Regions from separate parts of the Pseudomonas sp. Z2-11 genome, predicted to be linked through region 2. Evidence: predicted binding sites of a transcription regulator. Region 2 holds the regulator's gene; each other region holds the start of a gene.
The links. Region 2 encodes sigma-54, which starts transcription at its own class of promoters, with help from an activator protein. Its sites were predicted from a motif close to ANTGGCATNNANNTTGCTNT; they were not measured.

Region 1 (7,824 bases), 570 kb from region 2:
AGCTCAGCCACGGCAATCGACGGATGAGTGTCGTTGAGCTGGATCGCCGCGTGATCGCCCAGGGTCAGTACCGAGGTGTGCATGTTGCGATGGCGGCGCAGCAAATCCTGCAGCGAAGCAGCGACGAAGAAATATTCCTGGCGCAGGCGCAGTTCCTGGCCGGCTTCGGTGCTGTCGGCCGGATACAGCACGCGGGAAATACTCTCGGCGCGGGCCACTTCCGCTACTGCGCCGAGGTGGTCGCCAGCGTTGAAGCGCTCCAGATGCAGGTCTTCCACGGCTCGGGCGCGCCACAGGCGCAAGGTATTGACGCTGGCACCACGCCAGCCGACGACCGGCGTGTCATAGGCAATCGCCCGTACGGTTTCGGCCGGGGACCAGACTTGCCGGGTCTTGCCGGTGTCGTCGGTGACCGTCTCGACGCTGCCGCCGAAGCCGATCGGGTAGACGACCTCCGGCCGCTCGAATTCCCACGGGTTGCCGAAGTCCAGCCAGTGTTCGGTCTGCTCCTGTTGCCAGCCGTCGACAATCGCCTGGCGGAACAGGCCGTGCTCGTAACGAATGCCATAACCATGGCCGGCGATTCCGAGGGTCGACATGCTTTCCATGAAGCACGCCGCCAGACGGCCGAGACCGCCGTTGCCCAAGGCCGCGTCGGGCTCCAGCAGACGGATGCGCTCAAGGTCCACGCCCAGCTCGGTCAAGGCCTCGCGGGCGGTGTCCAGCAAGCCGAGGTTGCTCAGGCTGTCGTACAGCAGCCGGCCGATGAGAAACTCCAGGGAGAGGTAGTAGACGCGCTTCTGGCCCTTTCGGTAGATCTGCCGCGTATGGTCCATCCAGTGTTCGACCATATGGTCGCGGGCAGCGAGGGCGATGGCTTCGAACCAATCGTGATCAAACGCATGATCGGGGTCCTTGCCGACGGCATAAGTGAGTTTGGTCAACACGGCGTCGCGAAAAGCCGCAACCTCGGCTTCGCGAACAAGTGGTTCTTGAGTCATTGATGAGACCTCGAACGAGCATGGAAATGTCTGAGCCTAGACGGTCTGACAGACGGTACGGGCTCTTGGTTCGGTGGTTTTTCCCCGGTGTCGGAGAATCGCCGCCAGAGAATTGCCAGATAGGCGAGTGAATGCAGGGGCCGTGCCGGTCCAGGCGGGGTTTTGCCGCGAGGTAAAAAAAACCGGCAGATGGTCGTTCAAAATTTCACCAGTCCCGGTATGATCGCGCGCCCTGATGCATGCTGGTAAACCGTGATGATGAAGCCCAACCTGATCGCCGCCGCGGAGATCGACCGACTCGATACCTGGGCCAAGTATTCCGCCCCGATGTGCGGTTCCTGCGTGTCGAGCTGCTGCACGCTGCCGGTGGAGGTCAAGATCAAGGACCTGATCCGCATCGGCATCGTCGATGAGTTCGAGCTGGGCGACCCGCCGAAAAACATCGCCAAGCGCCTGCAAAAGGAAGGGATCGTCGAGCGCTACAACCAGAAATCGGAAATCTTCACGCTCCAGCGCATGAGCAACAACGATTGCCTGTATCTGGATCGCAAGAGCCGGCTGTGCACCATTTACGAAAAGCGCCCGGACACCTGCCGCAATCATCCACGGGTCGGGCCACGGCCTGGGTATTGCGCCTACAAGCCCAAGGAAGTGGAGCGCGAGCGTAATCCGCGGACGCTGGACCGATTTTGATCGACCGTCAGTTATTTTGTGTCTGAACCATCGCTTTCGCGAGCAGGCTCGCTCCGACAGTAGACTTTTGTCGGACGCTTAGTCGTGTGGGAGCAAGCCTGCTCGCGAAGGGGCTCTGACAGGCACTGCATAAATCCCAGGCACAAAAAAACGCCCCCGGTCTCACAACCGGGGGCGTTTTTCATTCAGCCTGGGCTAAATCAGTTCTTGGCTTTCTTGGCGGCGCGGGTACGCTCGCTTTCGTCCAGGATCTTCTTGCGCAGGCGGATCGACTTAGGCGTCACTTCACACAGCTCGTCGTCCTGGATGAATTCCAGAGCCTGTTCCAGGGTGAAGCGAACAGGTGGAACCAGGGCGATGGTTTCGTCTTTACCCGAAGCACGCATGTTGTCGAGCTTCTTGCCCTTGGTAGGGTTCACGCCCAGGTCGTTGTCACGGCTGTTCAGACCAACGATCTGGCCGCCGTAGATTTCCTGGCCATGTTCAACGAACAGCTTGCCACGCGCCTGGAGGGTTTCCAGGGAGTAGGTCAGCGCCTTGCCGGTTTCAACCGAAACCAGAACGCCGTTCTGACGGCCGGACATGTCGCCGGACTTCATCACGTCGTAACGGTCGAAGATCGAAGTCAGGATGCCAGCGCCGTTGGTCAGGGTCAGGAACTGGTTACGGAAACCGATCAGACCACGAGCAGGGATGTTGTATTCCAGACGTACACGGCCCTTGCCATCCGGCACCATGTTGGTCAGGTCGCCCTTACGCAGGCCCATCTCTTCCATCACCTTGCCCTGGGATTCTTCCGGCAGGTCGATGGTGACGTTTTCGAACGGTTCGTGCTTCACGCCGTCAACCAGACGGATGATCACTTCCGGACGGCCTACAGCCATTTCGAAGCCTTCGCGACGCATGGTTTCGATCAGAACCGAGAGGTGCAGTTCGCCACGGCCCGAGACCTTGAACTTGTCAGCCGAGTCGCCTTCTTCAACGCGCAGTGCAACGTTGTACAGGAGCTCTTTGTCCAGACGTTCCTTGATGTTACGGGAAGTCACGAACTTGCCTTCTTTACCGCAGAATGGCGAGTCGTTTACCTGGAAGGTCATCGAAACGGTCGGCTCGTCGACGGTCAACGGCTTCATCGCTTCAACGGTGTCCGGGTGGCACAGGGTGTCGGAGATGAACAGCGAGTCCATGCCGCTGATGCAGACGATGTCGCCGGCAGCTGCTTCTTCAACGTCTACACGGTGCAGACCGTGGTGACCCATCAGCTTCAGGATACGACCGTTGCGCTTCTTGCCGTCGGCACCGATAGCCACGACCGGGGTGTTCGGCTTGACGCGACCACGGGCGATACGGCCAACACCGATCACACCCAGGAAGCTGTTGTAGTCCAGTGCCGAGATCTGCATCTGGAACGGGCCGTCACGGTCGACTTTCGGCGCGGGTACGTTGTCGACGATCGACTGGTACAGCGGGGTCATGTCGTCAGCCATTTCGGTGTGGTCCAGACCGGCAATACCGTTCAGGGCCGAGGCGTAGACGACTTTGAAGTCCAGCTGTTCTTCGGTGGCGCCCAGGTTGTCGAACAGGTCGAAGATCTGGTCCAGAACCCAGTCCGGACGCGCGCCTGGACGGTCAACCTTGTTGATGCACACGATCGGACGCAGGCCGGCTTCGAAGGCCTTCTTGGTCACGAAACGGGTTTGCGGCATAGGGCCGTCCTGGGCGTCGACCAGCAGCAGCACGGAGTCGACCATCGACATCACGCGCTCGACTTCACCACCGAAGTCGGCGTGGCCCGGGGTATCCACGATGTTGATGTGGTAGCCGTTCCAGTTGATGGCGGTGTTTTTCGCCAGGATGGTAATACCGCGCTCTTTTTCCTGGTCGTTGGAGTCCATCACGCGCTCGTCGTTGAGCTCGTTGCGCTCCAGGGTGCCGGATTGACGCAAGAGTTTGTCTACCAGGGTGGTCTTACCATGGTCAACGTGAGCAATGATGGCGATGTTGCGTAGATTTTCGATCACTTGTGTATCTCGATCAGAGGATTCGGTGTGCTGACAGGTCGTGGCAGCGATTTACAGTAGAGTCCGACAGTTACAGCGTGTCGGCGGCGTCGGGGGCCGGTGACGCAGGCCACAGGCAAACAGCCCCGGGCACTTAGCTCGGTCGATAAACGCGCACATTGGCATGCCCCTCACTGAGCAAATGATGGGCATGCAGGCGACTCATCACGCCTTTGTCGCAATACAGCAGGTACTGGCGAGTAGGGTCCAGTTCCTTGAAACGCGCGTTCACTGCATAGAACGGCATCGTTTGTACCTCGACGCCGGCGACGCTCAGCGGGTCGTCTTCAGCATCGTCCGGGTGACGGATGTCGATGATGATCTGACCGGCCAGCGCTTCGCCGACTTCTTCAATCTGAATGTCCTGGCCCAATTCGTCGATGACCCGATCGATCGGCACCAGCCTGGCGTTCTCGATCGCGCGTTCGAGTACCGCCATGTCGAATTCTTTCTCTTCGTGCTCCACACGCCCGCGCTTGGCCGCCGTCTTCGGATTGACCGAGATGACCCCGCAGTACTCCGGCATGTGCCGGGCAAAATCGGCGGTGCCGATCTCCGTGGCCGTGTCGATGATGTCCTGCTTGTGGCTGGCGATCAGTGGCCGCAGCACGAGTTTCTCGGTCACGCAATCGATCACCGACAGGTTCGGCAGCGTCTGGCTCGAAACCTGGGAAATCGCCTCGCCGGTGACCAGCGCGTCGATGTGCAGGCGGTCGGCGATGCTCGTCGCGGCACGCAACATCATACGCTTCAAAATGACGCCCATATGACTGTTATCGACTTTGCCGAGAATCTCGCCCAGGACTTCCTCGAACGGCACGCTCACAAATAACACGCGCTGGGAGCTGCCGTACTTCTTCCAGATGAAGTGCGCCACTTCCATGACGCCCAGTTCGTGGGCGCGCCCGCCGAGGTTGAAGAAGCAGAAATGGCTCATCAAGCCGCGACGCATGATCTGGTAGGCGGCGACGGTGGAATCGAAACCACCGGACATCAATACCAACGTCTGTTCCAGCGAACCCAGCGGATAACCGCCGATGCTGTCGTGCTGGCTGTGGATCACGAACAACCGTTGGTCGCGAATCTCGATGCGCACTTCAACTTCAGGGTCTTTCAGGGAAATACCGGCCGCGCCGCACTGCCGGCGCAACTGGCTGCCGACATAACGTTCGACGTCCATCGAGCTGAACGGATGCTTGCCGGCGCGCTTGCAGCGTACCGAGAAGATCTTGCCGGCCAGGGCGTCACCATAATGGAGCATGCACTTGGCGAGGATATCGTCGAAGTCCCCCAGCGGATATTCGTCGACCTGGAGGAAATGCGCGATGCCCGGCATGCAGCTCAGGCGCTCGGTCATTTCCTTCAAGGCCTTGGGTTCGCTGACGCGGGTTTCCAGTTCGAGGTTGTCCCACACGCCATTCACCACCACGGCCGGGTCCAGGTCACGGAGCACGGCACGGATGTTCTTGGCCAACTGGCGGATGAAACGCATCCGTACCGGGCGGCTCTTGATGGTGATCTCGGGGAAGACTTTTACGATTAGTTTCATGAAAACAGCGCGCGAACGGCCAGCCGAAAAAGGGGGGCGCGGATTATAGCGGAAATTGCTCAAGGTTTAACCAGTTAATCTGCAATTGGTTTTGGCCGCACCAAAACAGGTCGCATTCCACAAAAGACGCCACATTGCGGTGCGCAATTGTCCGACAATCCGCGTCCAGCCCCTTTCAAAAGCGAGGATTTGGTGCAAAAAACCCATGCTGGGGCACTGGCATGCAAATTGCTCCCTTGTGAGGCAGGTTGCCTTGGCAGAGTATTCGCGCCGGCATCACCCATATCTAAGGGCACACCATTACCGCCCGAAGCCACCCGGAGGACATATGTCGAAGTCGGTTCAACTCATCAAAGATCATGACGTCAAGTGGATTGATCTGCGCTTCACTGACACCAAGGGCACTCAACATCACGTGACCATGCCGGCCCGTGATGCGCTGGACGACGAATTCTTTGAAATCGGCAAGATGTTCGACGGTTCCTCCATCTCCGGCTGGAAAGGCATCGAAGCCTCCGACATGATCCTGATGCCGGACGACGAAACCGCGGTCCTCGATCCGTTCACCGAAGAGCCGACCCTGATCCTGGTTTGCGACATCATCGAACCTTCGACCATGCAAGGCTATGACCGCGACCCACGCGCCATCGCCCACCGCGCCGAGGAATACCTGAAGTCCACCGGTATCGGCGACACCGCTTTCTTCGGTCCTGAGCCTGAATTCTTCATCTTCGACTCGGTCAAGTTCAAATCCGACATCTCCGGTTCCATGTTCAAGATCTTCTCCGAACAGGGTTCGTGGATGTCCGACCAGGACGTGGAAGGCGGCAACAAAGGCCACCGTCCAGGCGTCAAAGGCGGCTACTTCCCGGTTCCGCCGTTCGATTTCGACCACGAAATCCGTACTTCCATGTGCAACGCGCTGGAAGAAATGGGCCAGACCGTCGAAGTTCACCACCACGAAGTGGCAACTGCCGGCCAGAACGAAATCGGCGTAAAGTTCAACACGCTGGTCAAGAAGGCTGACGAAGTCCAGACCCTGAAGTACTGCGTGCACAACGTTGCCGACGCCTACGGCCGCACCGCGACCTTCATGCCGAAGCCTCTGTACGGCGACAACGGTTCGGGCATGCATGTGCACATGTCGATCTCCAAGGACGGCAAGAACACCTTCGCTGGCGAAGGTTATGCCGGTCTGTCGGACACCGCCCTGTACTTCATCGGCGGCATCATCAAGCACGGTAAGGCCCTGAACGGCTTCACCAACCCGTCGACCAACTCCTACAAGCGTCTGGTTCCAGGCTTCGAAGCACCGGTCATGCTGGCCTACTCGGCTCGCAACCGTTCCGCCTCGATCCGTATTCCTTACGTGAACAGCCCTAAAGCCCGTCGTATCGAAGCGCGCTTCCCGGATCCGGCTGCCAACCCATACCTGGCCTTCGCAGCACTGATGATGGCCGGCCTGGACGGTATCCAGAACAAGATCCACCCCGGCGATGCCGCCGACAAGAACCTGTATGACCTGCCGCCTGAAGAGGCCAAGGAAATCCCACAGGTTTGCGGTAGCCTGAAAGAAGCCCTGGAAGAGCTGGACAAGGGCCGTGCATTCCTGACCAAGGGCGGCGTATTCAGCGATGACTTCATCGACGCTTACATCGCGCTGAAAAGCGAAGAAGAGATCAAGGTTCGCACCTTCGTACACCCACTGGAATATGAGCTGTACTACAGCTGCTGATCCGGTAGCGCCGTCACGTACGGCGTGAAATAAAAGAGGCCTCCTTCGGGAGGCCTTTTTCATGGGCGCCGGTTACAGGCATGATGCCTCGTCGCTCCTCCATAAAGACGAGACTGCCCATGACTCCGCGCCTCAAGCTCTGCCTTGCCCTGTCCGCCGCACTGCTGGCCACCAACGCCGAAGCGAGCAACGCCCCCGAAGCCCTTACTCCACTGCTGAACGCCATCGGCGAACGCCTGACCATCGCCGATCAGGTGGCGTTGAGCAAATGGGACAGCGGCAAACCGGTGGAGGATCGCCAGCGCGAGCGTGAAGTCATTGCCGCCGCCGTCGCCCAGGCGCCGGCCTACAAACTGACCGGTGAAACCGTGGAAGCGTTTTTCGCCGCCCAGATTGAAGCCAACAAACTGGTGCAATACATCAACCTGTCCGACTGGGCCCTCGACGGCAAGGCCCCGGACCTGCCACGCCCGGACCTGGTGGGCGAGATCCGCCCCAAACTCGATCGACTGCAAAAACGTCTGTTGCAGCAACTGGCCGACTTCGCCCCCTACCGCACCGACCCGCAGTGCCCGCAATGGCTGGCCCGCGCTACCCACCACAACAAACAACACCCAATACACAGGCTTGCCTTGATCCGAGCAACCGGCGGACTGTGCGTGTCCGCAAAATCCTGACACACCAAAACTCCCCCCTGTGGGAGCGAGCCTGCTCGCGATGAGGCCAACCTATCCAACACCTCACTGCCTGACACACCGCCATCGCGAGCAAGCTCGCTCCCACAGG
Region 2 (7,824 bases):
GACGCTGAAGATCATTGCCAGCACCGGCAGGGAAATGAAGCCGGCCCACAAGCGCGGGGCAATGATGTACTTGAGCGGGTCGACCCCGATCATTTCCAGGCTGGACAGCTGTTCGGTGGACTTCATGTTACCGATTTCGGCCGTCAACGCTGAACCGGCGCGCCCGGCAAACAGCAGTGCCGTGACCACGGGGCCGAGCTCACGCAGCAAGGTCAGCGCAACCATCTGCCCGACCGCCTGCTCCGAACCGTAGCTGGACAATATGCTGAAGCCCTGGAGCGCCAGGACCATGCCGATGAAAATCCCCGAGACGACGATGATCACCAGGGACATCACCCCCACCGAATGCAGTTGCTTGACCAGCAGGCCAAAACCGCCGCCGGTCGAACTGCGACCGAGCAAGGCGTGCATCAGGAACAGCGACGAACGCCCCAGTACCGCCACCACGTCGATGCCCGAGCGACCGAACAGGCGGACTCTTTCTATTAATGACTTCTTGCGCATCAGCGCTTCCCCAGCAGATCGGTACGGTAATCCGTGGCCGGAAAATGGAACGCCACCGGGCCGTCCGGATCACCTTTCATGAATTGGCGAATACGCGGGTTGTCCGAATCCTTCAACTCCTCGGGCGTGCCCTGCCCCAGCACCTGACCATCGCCGACCACATAGATGTAGTCGGCAATGCTCGCGGTTTCGGCCAGGTCGTGGGACACCACGATACTGGTGATGCCCAACGCATCGTTGAGCAAGCGGATCAGGCGCACCAGCACGCCCATGGCGATAGGGTCCTGCCCGACGAAGGGCTCGTCGTACATGAGGATCTGCGGATCGAGGGCAATCGCCCGAGCCAGCGCGACCCGACGCTTCATGCCACCGGACAGTTCGTCCGGCATCAGCTCCAGGGCGCCGCGCAGCCCGACGGCCTGCAATTTGAGCAGGACAATATCGCGGATCATCTCTTCCGGCAGCTCCGTATGGACCCGCAGGGGAAACGCCACGTTTTCGAACACGTCGAGATCGGTAAACAGCGCACCGCTCTGGAACAGCACGCCCATATGCTTGCGCGCATCGAACAGATCGCTGCGCGACAATTCTGGAAGATTCTGGCCATTGACCCAGACTTCGCCGGCACTGGGACGCAATTGTGCCCCCATCAGGCGCAGCAGCGTGGTCTTGCCGCAGCCGGAAGGCCCCATGATGCCGGTCACCTTGCCGCGCGGGATACGAATATCGATGTCATTAAAAATGCTGCGCGTCCCTCGCTTGAAGGACAGCCCCTTCAGCTCGACCGCGTAGGCGTTGTCGGCACTCATCTAAACTCCTTGCGATGCAGCCTCATATTCGGATGTCCCGGCCAGCCGACAAACGCCGGTAACGCCGGGCACACGAACCGGCGGCGAACTATATCACTGCAACGACCAAGCGCCCAAGGCCGACGCCCGCCCGTTGAGCCTTGCTTGAGGTAAAACGTCACATTTCATGTCAAGCGTTGGGGCTGCCTGAACAAAGCATGACGAACTAACGTGAGGGAATCGTTCATTGCCGGTATAATCGCCGCCTTTTCATCGGGCTATACGATTTCTGACATGAGCCAATCCAGCGAACTGATTCAATCGGCACAACGTACCCTCCGCCTCGAACTCGAAGCCGTGCAAGGTCTGCTGGCCCATATCGATGCTGATTTCGTACGTGCGTGCGAGATGATTCTGTCCAGCAAGGGCCGCGTGGTCGTGGTGGGCATGGGTAAATCCGGGCACATCGGCAACAAGATTGCCGCGACCCTGGCCAGCACCGGCACCCCGGCGTTTTTTGTCCACCCCGCTGAAGCCAGCCATGGCGACATGGGCATGATCACTCGGGACGACATCATCCTGGCGCTGTCGAACTCCGGCTCCACCAATGAAATCGTCACCCTGCTGCCGCTGATCAAGCGCCTGGGCATCCAGTTGATCAGCCTCACCGGCAATCCTGACTCGCCGCTGGCCAAGGCCGCCGAGGTGAACCTCAACGTGCACGTCGAACACGAAGCCTGCCCGCTGAACCTGGCACCCACCTCTTCCACCACGGCGGCGCTGGTCATGGGCGACGCCCTGGCCGTGGCCTTGCTGGAAGCCAGGGGCTTCACCGCCGAAGATTTCGCTTTCTCCCACCCCGGTGGCGCCCTGGGCCGCCGGCTGCTGCTCAAAGTCGAAAACGTGATGCACGCGGGAGATGCATTGCCGCAGATACAGCGTGGCACGCTGCTCAAGGACGCCCTCATGGAGATGACCCGCAAGGGCCTGGGCATGACCGTTATTCTAGAGACGGACGGCAAGCTCGCCGGGATCTTCACCGACGGCGACCTGCGTCGTACCCTGGATCGCACCATCGATATCCACAGCACGACCATCGATGAGGTCATGACCCCCCACGGCAAGACGGCCCGGGCCGAAATGCTTGCCGCCGAAGCCTTGAAGATCATGGAAGACCACAAGATCAGCGCCCTGGTGGTGGTCGACGACGAAGACCGCCCGGTGGGCGCCCTGAATATGCACGACTTGCTGCGTGCGGGAGTCATGTAAATGAGCACAGACCTGTTGCAACGCGGCAAAGCAATCAAACTGGCAGTGTTTGACGTGGATGGTGTGCTGACCGATGGCCGCCTGTACTTCCTCGAAGACGGCAGCGAATTCAAGACGTTCAACACCCTTGATGGCCAGGGCATCAAGATGCTGATGGCCACCGGCGTGCAGACCGCCATCATCAGTGGCCGCAAGACCCCAGTGGTCGAACGGCGCGCGAAGAACCTCGGCATCCCGCACCTTTATCAGGGCCGCGAAGACAAATTGGTGGTGCTGGACGAACTCCTCGGCCAACTCAATCTAAGCTATGAGCAGGTCGCCTACCTTGGTGACGATCTGCCAGACCTTCCGGTGATCCGCCGTGTCGGCCTGGGCATGGCCGTGGCCAACGCGGCCGCCTTCGTACGCGAGCACGCCCATGGCGTTACCACGGCGAGGGGCGGCGAAGGCGCGGCCCGAGAATTTTGTGAACTGATCCTGCGTGCCCAGGGCCACCTCGAAGCGGCCAACGCCGCGTACCTGTGAGCCACCTATGCTAAGCAAGAAAATTCGCACCATCCTGGTGTTCGGCTGTATCGCCGCGATCTTCGCGGCGGTGGGCTACTGGAACATCAGCCCGGAACGCTTCCTCGACCAGCCCGCGGTCCAGGCGCCGGAGAACGATATCGACTGGTACGCGACCAACACGCATACCTTGCAGTACCTGCCTGACGGCAAGGTGCAGTATGAGATGACCTCGGACAAGGTCGATCACGTGAAGGCCAGCGACATCACGCTGGTTACCAAGCCGGACCTGAACATGTTCCGCGGCACGGAATTTCCGTGGCACGTACAAAGCGAGCGTGCCGAGGTCAATCCCGGCGGCACCGAGGTGGAACTGATCGACTCGGTACGCGTGGCCCGGACCGATGAGAAGAACCGTACGACCATCATTACCAGTACCCGTATGACAGTCTTCCCGCAGCGCCAATATGCGCAGACCGAGCAACCCGTTAGAATCGACGGCGCCGGCGGCGTGTCGACCGGCACGGGAATGAAGGCCTATTTGAAGGAAAGCAGGATACACCTGCTATCGAACGTAAGAGGACAGTATGAAGCTCGCTAAAACCCTCCCTATTTTGCTCAGTCTGGGCGCAGCACTGGGAAGCGCGAGCGCCTGGGCCCTCCCCACCGACCGCGACCAGCCTATCCGCATCCAGGCCGACGACGCGCAACTGGACGACAAGAACGGCGTCGCCACCTACAAAGGCGACGTGATCATCACCCAGGGCTCGATGAAGGTCACCGGCAACACCGTGACCATCACGCGCACCCAGTCCGGCGACATCGACGTGGTGACCTCGGTGGGCAACCTGGCCTACTTCGAGCAGATGCAGACCGCGGGCGACACCAAGCCGGTCCAGGGCTATGGCGTCACCATCCAGTATCATGCGTCCCAGGACCGTGTCGTGCTGATCGACCGCGCCAAGGTTGTCGACAAGGACAATAACGTGACCCAGGGCGAGAAAATCGTCTATGACACCAACAAGAAACTCGCCAGCGCCGGTCGCGCCACTGGCAGCAAGGTCACCGAATCGCGCCCGCGCATCGACATGGTGATCCAGCCGAAGAAGAAAACCGACGAGCAGAAGGCCCAGTAATGGCAACTCTGAAAGCTCAGCATCTGGCCAAGAGCTACAAGAACCGCCAAGTAGTGCGTGACGTCAGCCTGTCCATCGAAAGCGGCCAGATCGTAGGCTTGCTCGGCCCCAACGGCGCGGGCAAGACCACCTGCTTCTACATGATTGTCGGCTTGGTGCAGGCCGACCAGGGTCGAGTACTGATCGATGATCTGGACGTCAGCCACCGGCCGATGCATGGCCGGGCAAAGGCTGGCATTGGCTACCTGCCACAAGAGGCGTCGATCTTTCGCAAGCTGTCGGTGGCCGACAACATCATGGCGATCCTGGAAACCCGCCAGGAGCTCGACAAGGCTGGCCGTCGCCAGGAGTTGGAAAGCCTGCTGCAGGAGTTCCATATCAGCCACATTCGCGACAACCTGGGCATGAGCCTGTCCGGTGGCGAACGTCGCCGCGTGGAGATCGCCCGCGCCTTGGCAACCGCGCCGAAATTCATTCTGCTCGACGAGCCGTTTGCCGGCGTGGACCCGATTTCCGTGGGCGACATCAAGCAGATCATCCATCACCTCAAGGCCAAAGGGATCGGCGTGCTGATCACCGACCACAACGTGCGCGAGACGCTGGATATCTGCGAAACCGCCTACATCGTCAACGATGGCCAGCTGATCGCCGAGGGCGACTCCGCCACCATCCTGGCCAACGAACTGGTCAAGGAAGTGTATCTGGGTCATGAGTTCCGCCTTTAAGCAAAGGTGGCCTGGCGGATGCCGGGGCGCCCTCAATTAATTGAGATCGCCCCCTAGGCAAACACTTCAGTTTCAGGCATATAATTTGCTTAAGTTTGGCGCTCCGGCGCCCTGTAGTGGATGGCGCATGTGCGCCGGCGAATAAGGTGTTAAGCCCCAGCCATGAAACCATCGCTAGTCTTGAGAATGGGCCAGCAGCTGACGATGACACCGCAGCTGCAACAGGCTATCCGCCTACTCCAATTGTCGACCCTGGACCTGCAACAGGAAATCCAGGAGGCCCTGGAGTCCAATCCGATGCTCGAACGCCAGGAAGAAGGCGACGACTTCGACAACACCGACCCATTGGCCGACAACGTCGAGCAGAAAACCACCCCGGAGGTCCCGGAACCGTCCTATCAGGAAGCCGCCCCGACGGTAGATAACCTCGACGATGGCGAATGGAGCGAACGCATTCCCAGTGACCTGCCCGTAGACACGGCATGGGAAGACGTCTACCAGACCAGCGCCAGCAGCCTGCCAGGCGGCGATGACGACGAGTGGGACTTCACCACTCGCACGTCCGCGGGTGAAAGCCTGCAGAGCCATCTGCTGTGGCAATTGAACCTGGCGCCGATGTCGGACACCGATCGGCTGATCGCGGTGACGTTGATCGATTGCATCAACAACCAGGGCTACCTGGACGAGACCCTCGAAGAGATCCTCGAAGCCTTCGATCCGGAGCTCGATATCGAGCTGGACGAGATCGAAGCCGTGCTGCACCGCATCCAGCAATTCGAACCCGCCGGCATCGGCGCTCGCAACCTCGGTGAGTGTCTGCTGCTGCAATTGCGCCAGCTGCCCGCCAAGACGCCATGGCTGGCCGAAGCCAAGCGCCTGGTAACCGATTACATCGACCTGTTGGGCGGCCGCGACTACAGCCAGCTGATGCGCCGGATGAAGCTCAAGGAAGATGAGCTGCGCCAGGTCATCGAACTGGTGCAAAGCCTGAATCCGCGCCCCGGCTCGCAAATCGAGTCCACCGAGCCCGAGTATGTCGTCCCCGATGTGATCGTGCGCAAACACAATGATCGCTGGCTGGTGGAGCTGAACCAGGAATCGGTACCCAAGCTGCGGGTCAATGCCCAATACGCAGGTTTCGTGAAGCGCGCCGACACCAGCGCCGACAATACCTTCATGCGCAACCAGTTACAGGAGGCGCGCTGGTTCATCAAGAGCCTGCAAAGCCGCAACGAAACCCTGATGAAAGTCGCCACCCAGATCGTCGAGCATCAGCGCGGCTTCCTGGAGTATGGCGACGAAGCGATGAAACCGTTGGTCCTGCACGATATCGCCGAGGCGGTGGGCATGCACGAGTCGACGATTTCAAGGGTGACCACCCAGAAATTCATGCATACCCCAAGGGGCATCTATGAATTGAAATACTTTTTCTCCAGCCACGTCAGTACCTCCGAAGGCGGTGAATGCTCGTCCACGGCCATCCGCGCGATCATTAAAAAACTGGTCGCCGCGGAAAATCAGAAAAAGCCGTTGAGTGACAGCAAGATCGCTGGTTTACTGGAGGCACAAGGCATTCAGGTGGCCCGCCGTACCGTCGCCAAATACCGCGAATCCCTGGGAATCGCACCTTCGAGCGAACGCAAGCGGTTGATGTAATAGGCCACGCCACAGCGTTCCAGTGGCAGGTATTTCTGCCTGCCGCTTTATGCACTGGCAACGAAGGAGAAGCTGTATGCAAGTCAACATCAGTGGACACCAACTGGAAGTGACCGAACCCCTGCGCACCTACATCGGCGAAAAGCTCGACCGATTGGAAAGGCATTTCGACAAGATCACCAACGTGCAAGTCACGATGAACGTCGAGAAGCTGCTGCAGAAAATCGAAGCCACGCTGCATATCCCCGGCGGAGAAGTGGTTGCCAACGCAGAGCATTCAGACATGTATGCCGCGATTGACCTGCTGACCGACAAGCTGGATCGCCAACTCAAAAAGCATAAGGAAAAGACCCAGAGCCTCCTCCAGGGCGCAACCGGTCGTTAACCCCCCCAATCCATGATCCGACTAGAATCCATCCTGACCCCCGGCCGTTCCCAGGTGAACGCGCCGGGTGGCAGTAAAAAGAAAGCCCTCGAACAAATCGCCAACCTGATCCACCGCGAAGTGCCGGATCTGGAAATGCAGGACGTTTTCGAGGCGCTGGTTGCCCGTGAAAAACTCGGTTCCACCGGTTTTGGCAACGGCATCGCCATTCCCCATTGTCGCCTCAAGGGTTGTTCCGCGCCGATCAGTGCGCTGCTACACCTTGAAGCCCCCATCGATTTCGACGCCATCGACGGCGCCCCGGTCGACCTGCTGTTCGTATTGCTGGTCCCGGAAGCGGCGACCGATGCGCACCTTGAGCTGCTGCGTCAGATCGCCAGCATGCTCGACCGCAAGGAAGTACGCGAAAAACTGCGCAGCGCCCCGAGCAACGAAGCCTTGTATCAGGTAGTCCTGGACGAGCAGAACGGCCATTAAACATGCGCATGATTATCGTCAGTGGCCGCTCCGGCTCCGGTAAAAGCACGGCCCTCAACGTCCTTGAGGACAGCGGCTACTATTGCATCGACAATCTGCCGGCCGGCCTGCTTCCGGAACTGGCCGAGCGCGCCCTGATCCATACCGAGCTGGCGCAACCGCTGGTAGCCGTGTCCATCGACGCTCGCAACCTGCCGAGCCATTTGTCGCGGTTTCCAGAATTGCTCGAGGAAGTGCGCAACCGGCATATCCAATGCGACGTGCTGTACCTGGACGCTGACGAAGAAACCCTGCTCAAGCGCTTTTCGGAAACCCGCCGACGCCACCCCTTGAGCAACGCCAGCCGCTCCCTCGCGGAAGCGATCCATGACGAGAGCCAA
Region 3 (7,824 bases), 3.0 Mb from region 2:
TTGCCCTGGTGCTGTGGTGGATACCACTGGGAAGCCAGCGGCAGGGCCACGGCGAACGAAGCGCCGGCCACGCCCAGAAACAGGCCCAGCAGCAAGGCTTGTTCGTAGCTGTGGATGCCCAGCTTCCAGGCGCAGAACAGCGCGCCGATCACGATCACCTGGCCGACTATGCCGGCGGTCTTCGGTGAAATGCGGTCGGCCAGCAGGCCCATGAACAGGCGCAGCACGGCGCCGGCGAGGATTGGCGTCGCGACCATCAGGCCGCGTTGCTGGGTGGTCAGGTGCAGGTCGGCGGAGATCTGTACCGCCAATGGGCCGAGCAGGTACCAGACCATGAAGCTCAGGTCGAAATAGAGGAAGGCCGCGAACAATGTCGGGGTGTGGCCGGATTTCCAGAAGCTTGAATTCATCGCGCACCTCAGCTGTAAAAGTCTCGAGAAATGAGTCAGTGCTTTGAGCAGTGCGCCGTCTGTGGTCGCACCACCGGCCCCGCGGGGCCAAAACAAAAAAACGCCGCAACCCGGATCGCCAGAGAGGCGAGGAGGGTGTGCGACGTCTTTGTCGTAGGTGGGGCAACCGCCGTTGGTTACCTGTGGGGTTGCTTAAGCGAGATCTGTGCCAACCTGCGAGGTTCGGGGGAGACCTTCGCGAGCAGGCTCGCTCCCACAGTCGATCGGTGGGGTGCACAAATGCTGTGTTCACCCAGACCCACATGGAATCAGAGTGTTCTCCGAACCTGTGGGAGCGAGCCTGCTCGCGAAGGCGTCTGGCCAGGCGCTACAAGGCTTTCAGCCGAGCAACTCGTTCATGGCAATGATCTGCTCCGCCACCTGGATCAGCTTCTGCTGGCGGCTCATGGCCTGGCGGCGCATCAGGGTGTAGGCCTGTTCCTCGTTGCAGTCCTTCATCTTCATCAGCATGCCCTTGGCCAGTTCGATGCGCTTGCGTTCGGCCAGTTGCTGGTCCCGGGCCAGGAGTTGCGCGCGCAGGGCCTGGTCGCTTTCGAAGCGGGCCATGGCCACGTCGAGGATCGGTTGCAGGCGTGCGGCATGGATGCCTTCGACGATGTAGGCGCTGACGCCTGACTTGATCGCCTGGCGCATCACATCCGGGTCGTGCTCGTCGGTAAACATGACGATCGGTCGTGGCTGGTCACGACTGACCAGCACCACTTGCTCCATGACGTCGCGCCCGGGTGACTCGGTATCGATCAGGATCACGTCCGGACGCACCGTTTCGACGCGCGCCGGCAGGTCGATGGTCAAACCGGATTCGTCGATCACCTCGAATCCGGCTTCAATCAGGGCCGCCTTGAGACGCCCGACTTTTTTCGCGGTGTCGTTGATCAGCAGGATACGCAGCATAATCGAGGCTCCTGTCAGCGGCTGGCGAGAAGGGGAGCCGCATCGCTCAAGGCGTGCAGTTTGAAGCTGCGGGCATACCCGACCGGGTCCGAGCCGTCCCAGGTCGTGCCGTCGATCAGTTGACTGCTGCGCATGTCCTGGCGAGGCGACGTCACGCCCAGCGCCGCGCAGGCTTCACGATACAGCTTGAGCTGTTGGACCTGGCGGGCCACGGCCAGGTAGTCCGGGTCTTCGCGCAGCAGACCCCAGCGCCGGAACTGGGTCATGAACCACATCCCGTCGGACAGGTACGGCAGGTTCACCTCGCCATCCCCATGAAAGCGCATGGCGTGGGGATCCTGCCAGCTGTTGCCCAGGCCATCGGCATAAATCCCGAGCAGGCGCGGCTCGATGCAATCGAGCGGAGCGTCGAGATATTCCGGGGCGCTCAATAATTGCGCGGTACTGCGGCGGTTTTCAGTGCTTTGTTCGATGAAGCGGCTGGCTTCGAGGATGGCCATCACCAGCGCGCGGGCAGTGTTGGGGTATTGCTCGACAAACGCGCGGGTACAACCCAGGACTTTCTCCGGGTGGTCGGGCCAGATGGTCTGGGTAGTCGCCAGGGTAAAGCCGAGGTTCTGCTTCACGGCACTGGCGCACCAGGGCTCGCCGACGCAGAAACCATCGATGCGCCCGGCTTGCAGGTGCGCGATCATCTGCGGCGGTGGCACCACTACGCTGTCGACATCCGACAACGGATGGATGCCCTGGGCGGCGAGCCAGTAATAGAGCCACATGGCATGGGTGCCGGTGGGAAAGGTCTGGGCGAAGGTCAGTTTCGGGCGAGTTTGGTGCACATGCTGCTCCAGTGCCTCAGGACTGGTCACGCCTTGCGCCTGCAAACCATGGGACAGGTTGATGCTCTGGCCGTTCTGGTTCAGCCCCATCAGCACGGCCATGTCGGTCGGCGCGACGCCGCCGATCCCCAGGTGCACGGCATAAATCAGGCCGTACAGGCTGTGGGCCGCGTCGATTTCACCGCTGACCAGCTTGTCCCTCAGGTTGGCCCAGGAGGCCTGGCGCTTGAGGTTCAGCGTCAAGCCGTAGGGCTGGGCGAAGCCCTGGGTGGCGGCCACGACCACCGGGGCGCAGTCGCTCAGGGCCATGAAGCCGAGGTTGACCGCGCTCTTTTCCGGGGCATCGCTGCCATTGACCCAAGCCAGGGGGGTGGCTGGAATTTCGTTCATCGCGCATCACCTTCCGCATAAAAAAGCGCCGCTTCCGGGCCGAGGAAGCCGGACGACGACGCCGTTGTCCCTTAAATCAGTGTGGCGCTCATTCCGTCACTGGCATGGGCGCCGATGACCAAAAGGGTGCAAGGCATATGCCAGCGCTATTGTTTTGTGCGGGCGCCTCGCTTGCGTTGCCGTTGCCCGGCTATAATCGCCGCCTCATTTCGTCGCCCGAGTCAAAGCCGCCCATGTACACCCTGGCCCGTGAACTGCTGTTCAAACTTTCCCCGGAAACTTCCCATGATCTGTCCCTGGACCTGATCGGCGCGGGTGGACGTTTGGGGCTCAACGGGTTGCTGTGCAAGGCCCCGGCAAAATTGCCGGTGACAGTCATGGGCTTGGAATTTCCCAACCCGGTCGGCCTGGCCGCCGGCCTGGACAAGAATGGCGCGGCCATTGACGGGTTCGCCCAGCTGGGGTTCGGCTTCGTTGAAATCGGCACCGTGACGCCGCGTCCGCAGCCGGGCAATCCCAAGCCACGGCTGTTCCGTTTGCCACAGGCCGAGGCAATCATCAACCGCATGGGCTTCAACAACCTGGGCGTCGATCATTTGTTGGCCCGTGTGGCTGCTGCCAGGTACAAGGGTGTGCTGGGGATCAACATCGGCAAGAACTTCGATACGCCGGTGGAGCGCGCCGTCGACGATTACCTGATCTGCCTGGACAAGGTCTACGCTCACGCCAGTTATGTGACCGTCAACGTCAGTTCGCCGAACACGCCAGGGCTGCGCAGCCTGCAGTTCGGCGATTCGCTCAAGCAACTGCTGGCCGACCTGGCGCGACGTCGCGCGGAACTGGCGGTGACGCACGGCAGGCATGTGCCGCTGGCCATCAAGATTGCCCCGGACATGAGCGACGAAGAAACCGTCCAAGTGGCCCAGGCCTTGATCGAGACCGGCATGGATGCGGTGATCGCCACCAACACCACGCTGGGCCGCGAAGGTGTAGAAGGCCTGGAGCATGGTGACGAGGCGGGCGGCCTGTCCGGCGCTCCGGTGCGCGACAAGAGCACCCACACGGTGAAAGTGCTGGCCGGCGAATTGGCGGGACGCTTGCCGATCATCGCGGCGGGCGGTATTACCGAAGGCCGGCATGCCGCCGAGAAAATCACGGCAGGGGCGAGCCTGGTGCAGGTTTATTCCGGGTTCATCTACAAGGGCCCGACGTTGATTCGCGAGTCGGTGGATGCGATTGCCGCGTTGGGTTGATTCCCAAGGCTGGTCACCGAACAGATCCCATGGGTTTTGTCATGCCCATTAAAAAGGGCTCCTCAAGGGAGCCCTCTGGGCCGTAGCCCGCCGCCCGGATGGGACGTGCGTGGTTAAAACGATTTGAATATCAGATTGTCGGGTTTTTGATTATCAGGGCCCTGTGTCAGCCGACGGCGTGAAGTTCGTTGAGTCTGTGGATACCCGCAGTGCCGGTCATACCGTCCCAGTTGTCGCCGCGTCCTTCTCGCCAGCCGTTGATCCAGGCTTGACGTACCGACGGTAGAGTAAAGGGGCAAAGCTCACGGGATTTACCACCAACGCCATATTGGTAACCGCGTAAAAATGCTCTTTCCAACGGATCACGCTTAAGTCTTCTCATAGGGTGTTGCCCTCACTTGTTGACTGTTGCTTAGCGTCGACCTCTATCGAGGCCGGGGCAGAATCATTCTGCCGTTGGTGGCTCGTTGCCGGCGTGACGAGCCAAGGGTGTTGACGCCGTTGCGACGTCAACCTGTGGTGAGTTCTAACCAAAGCGTCACATGGATGGAATGATCGTTTTGTCATAAGCACGTAACAAGAAAGATGTTAGTGCGATAAGTAACATCATGTTCGGCGCCCGCTTTTGCGTCAGACCCCTGTATGATCAGCCCTGCGCCGAAGGGCGGTCGCCGATGTCGAATGAGAATGTCCCCCCGTTGCACTCGGGTACTATTCGACGAAAGGGACGACTTTTCACAATTTGTTGCACAGAATTTTCTATCTGTCCTCGCATCTAAGCTCTTTGAACCTGAGCGGCGAGTACGGAACGGCACACGTTCGTGCCACGCGGGTGCTCTTGAGAAAAGCACCTGATTGAACCCGGCCCGGCAATGCGTTGCCCGGCCCACTTAGCCAAAGGCTCTGAATCCCATGTCCGATCGTTTCGAACTCTTCCTCACTTGCCCCAAGGGCCTCGAAGGCCTGCTTCTCGAGGAAGCCGTCGGGCTTGGCCTTGAAGAGGCGCGCGAGCACACCTCGGCCGTTCGTGGCATCGCCGACATGGAAACGGCCTATCGCCTGTGCCTGTGGTCGCGCCTGGCGAACCGGGTATTGCTGGTGCTCAAGCGCTTCGCGATGAAAGACGCTGAAGACCTGTACCACGGGGTGCTGGACGTCGACTGGCAAGACCACATGCTCGCCGATGGTACCTTGGCGGTCGAGTTCAGCGGTCACGGCTCGGGCATCGACAACACGCATTTCGGCGCCTTGAAGGTCAAGGACGCCATTGTCGACAAGCTGCGCACGCCGTCGGGCGAGCGGCCATCCATCGACAAGCTCAACCCGGACCTGCGCATCCACCTGCGCCTGGACCGTGGCGAAGCAATCCTGTCCCTCGACCTTTCGGGCCATAGCCTGCACCAACGTGGCTATCGCTTGCAGCAGGGCGCCGCCCCGCTGAAGGAAAACCTCGCCGCCGCCATCCTGATTCGCGCCGGTTGGCCACGCATTGCCGCCGAAGGCGGGGCACTGGCGGACCCGATGTGCGGCGTCGGCACGTTCCTGGTGGAAGCCGGAATGATCGCCGCCGACATGGCGCCGAACCTGCGTCGCCAGCAATGGGGCTTTACCGCCTGGCTCGGCCACGTGCCGGCGTTATGGAAAAAACTCCACGAAGAAGCCAGCGAGCGCGCCGCCGCCGGGCTGGCCAAGCCACCGTTGTGGATTCGCGGCTACGAAGCTGACCCACGGCTGATCCAGCCGGGCCGCAACAACGTCGAGCGTGCGGGCCTGAGCGAGTGGATCAAGATCTATCAGGGCGAAGTCGCCACCTTCGAGCCGCGCCCGGACCAGAACCAGAAGGGCCTGGTGATCTGCAACCCGCCGTACGGCGAGCGTTTAGGCGACGAAGCCAGCCTGCTCTATCTGTACCAGAATCTCGGTGAACGCCTGCGCCAGGCCTGCCTGAACTGGGAGGCCGCGGTGTTCACTGGCGCGCCGGACCTGGGCAAGCGCATGGGTATTCGCAGCCACAAGCAGTATTCGTTCTGGAACGGCGCCTTGCCGTGCAAGTTGCTGCTGATCAAGGTGCTCCCGGATCAGTTCGTCACCGGCGAGCGTCGCACCCCGGAACAACGCCAGGCCGAGCGTGAACAGGCTGTCTACGATCAAACCCCTGAAGTACCGCAAGAGCGCCAGTACAACAAGAATGGCAACCCGATCAAACCGGCCCCGGCGCCAGCCCCTGTGGTCGAGCAGGCGCGGTTGAGCGAAGGCGGGCAGATGTTCGCCAATCGCCTGCAGAAAAATCTCAAGCTGCTGAGCAAGTGGGCCAAGCGTGAAGGCGTCGACTGCTACCGGGTCTATGATGCCGACATGCCGGAATATTCCATGGCCATCGACCTGTACCACGATTGGGTGCACGTCCAGGAATACGTCGCGCCGAAGTCCATCGACCCGGAAAAGGCCTCGGCCCGGTTGTTCGATGCGCTGGCCGCCATTCCCCAAGCCTTGAATGTCGACAAGAGCCGTGTCGTCATCAAGCGCCGCGAGCGCCAGAGCGGCACCAAGCAGTACGAGCGCCAGAGCGCCCAGGGCAAGTTCACCGAGGTCAACGAGGGCGGCGTGAAGCTGCTGGTCAACCTCACCGACTACCTCGACACCGGGTTGTTCCTCGATCACCGGCCAATGCGCTTGCGGATCCAGAAAGAGGCCGCCGGCAAGCGCTTCCTCAACCTGTTCTGCTACACCGCGACCGCCAGCGTCCATGCCGCCAAGGGCGGGGCGCGCAGCACCACCAGCGTTGATTTGTCGAAAACCTATCTGGACTGGGCGCGGCGCAACCTGTCGCTCAACGGTTTTTCCGACAAGAACCGCTTGGAGCAGGGCGATGTCATGGCCTGGCTTGAAGCCAGTCGCGACGAGTACGACCTGATCTTCATCGATCCGCCGACGTTCTCCAACTCCAAGCGCATGGAAGGCGTGTTCGACGTGCAGCGCGACCACGTCCAGCTGTTGGACCTGGCCATGGCGCGCCTGGCGCCGGGTGGCGTGCTGTATTTTTCCAACAACTTCCGCAAGTTCCAGCTCGAAGACAACCTGGGCGAGCGTTACGCCGTGGAGGAAATCACCGCCGGGACCATCGACCCGGATTTTGCCCGAAACAGCAAGATTCACCGCGCCTGGAAAATCATGGCGCGCTGACCGGCGGTCGATTGGATCCATGCAGGCCTTGAAATTCAAGGCCTGCAGGCGTTTTTGGGACTGGCAAAAGTAATGGCAAATAGCTATAACTTAGTGTGTGACCGGGGCTGGACCAATGCCTGGTCCTTTCTGAGTCATGTTTATGGCATTACATCAGGTGCGTCCCAGGATCCTGGGCTTTATCAGCGAAGATGTTTCAGCATGGCTCGTGGCTTGCGTCGTCCTGATGGCAGGCCTGCTGCTGACCGGTTTGTTGGCCTGGGGCACGTTGAAGCAGTTCAACCAGCAATTGCGCCAGCGCTTCGAATTGCTCGCCGAAGAACGCTATAGCCGCCTCGAAGAGCGTTTCCAGGACCAGGAGCAACGTCTCGACAGTCTGAGGCGGTTCTTTGTCAACTCCGCGGGAGTGTCTGGCGCCGAATTCCATGGCTATACCGAAGCACTCTTGCGGCGTACCCGGGCCTTTGCCTGGGCGCCACGGGTGCTGCGGGGTGAGCGCCAGGCATTCGAGCAACAGGCACGAGCCGAAGTATCCACTACCTTTACCGTTCGTGAACGAGACGAGGCCGGAATCCTGCGCCAGGCCGCTGAGCGGAATGAATACGCGCCGCTGCTGTATATCCAGAGCCAGCCATCCTATGGCGCGCCGCTGGGCCTGGATCTGCTTTCGCATCCACTGCGCCGTGCCACGCTGGAACGGGCGCGCCAGCGTAACGCCCTGGTAGTTTCCGAGCCCATTGATCTGATCGGGAGCGATCCGGCCTTTGCCCGAGGTGTGATGCTGGCGGCGCCCGTTCT

Region 1: glnA (type I glutamate--ammonia ligase) is a predicted target of sigma-54. The motif match lies at 5,519-5,538, and genes of this name have one in related genera.
Region 3: M1E16_RS18640 (CmpA/NrtA family ABC transporter substrate-binding protein) is a predicted target of sigma-54. The motif match lies at 2,716-2,735, and genes of this name have one in related genera.

What each region holds. Positions count from the first base shown of each region.
Region 1 covers NZ_CP096395.1:377,626-385,449, reverse strand. The annotation lists gene M1E16_RS01685 (glycogen/starch/alpha-glucan phosphorylase) at 1-1,001, opposite strand, end outside; gene M1E16_RS01680 (YkgJ family cysteine cluster protein) at 1,257-1,694, shown strand; gene typA (translational GTPase TypA) at 1,895-3,715, opposite strand; gene thiI (tRNA uracil 4-sulfurtransferase ThiI) at 3,849-5,303, opposite strand; gene glnA (type I glutamate--ammonia ligase) at 5,632-7,038, shown strand; gene M1E16_RS01660 (chorismate mutase) at 7,158-7,715, shown strand.
Region 2 covers NZ_CP096395.1:947,389-955,212, reverse strand. The annotation lists gene mlaE (lipid asymmetry maintenance ABC transporter permease subunit MlaE) at 1-504, opposite strand, end outside; gene M1E16_RS04090 (ATP-binding cassette domain-containing protein) at 504-1,313, opposite strand; gene M1E16_RS04085 (KpsF/GutQ family sugar-phosphate isomerase) at 1,587-2,561, shown strand; gene M1E16_RS04080 (KdsC family phosphatase) at 2,562-3,086, shown strand; gene lptC (LPS export ABC transporter periplasmic protein LptC) at 3,094-3,666, shown strand; gene lptA (lipopolysaccharide transport periplasmic protein LptA) at 3,653-4,201, shown strand; gene lptB (LPS export ABC transporter ATP-binding protein) at 4,201-4,926, shown strand; gene M1E16_RS04060 (RNA polymerase factor sigma-54) at 5,089-6,582, shown strand; gene hpf (ribosome hibernation-promoting factor, HPF/YfiA family) at 6,659-6,967, shown strand; gene ptsN (PTS IIA-like nitrogen regulatory protein PtsN) at 6,980-7,444, shown strand; gene rapZ (RNase adapter RapZ) at 7,447-7,824, shown strand, end outside.
Region 3 covers NZ_CP096395.1:4,211,666-4,219,489, reverse strand. The annotation lists gene M1E16_RS18650 (nitrate/nitrite transporter) at 1-410, opposite strand, end outside; gene M1E16_RS18645 (ANTAR domain-containing response regulator) at 789-1,364, opposite strand; gene M1E16_RS18640 (CmpA/NrtA family ABC transporter substrate-binding protein) at 1,379-2,590, opposite strand; gene M1E16_RS18635 (quinone-dependent dihydroorotate dehydrogenase) at 2,824-3,843, shown strand; gene rmf (ribosome modulation factor) at 4,010-4,225, opposite strand; gene rlmKL (bifunctional 23S rRNA (guanine(2069)-N(7))-methyltransferase RlmK/23S rRNA (guanine(2445)-N(2))-methyltransferase RlmL) at 4,756-7,026, shown strand; gene M1E16_RS18620 (sensor domain-containing diguanylate cyclase) at 7,169-7,824, shown strand, end outside.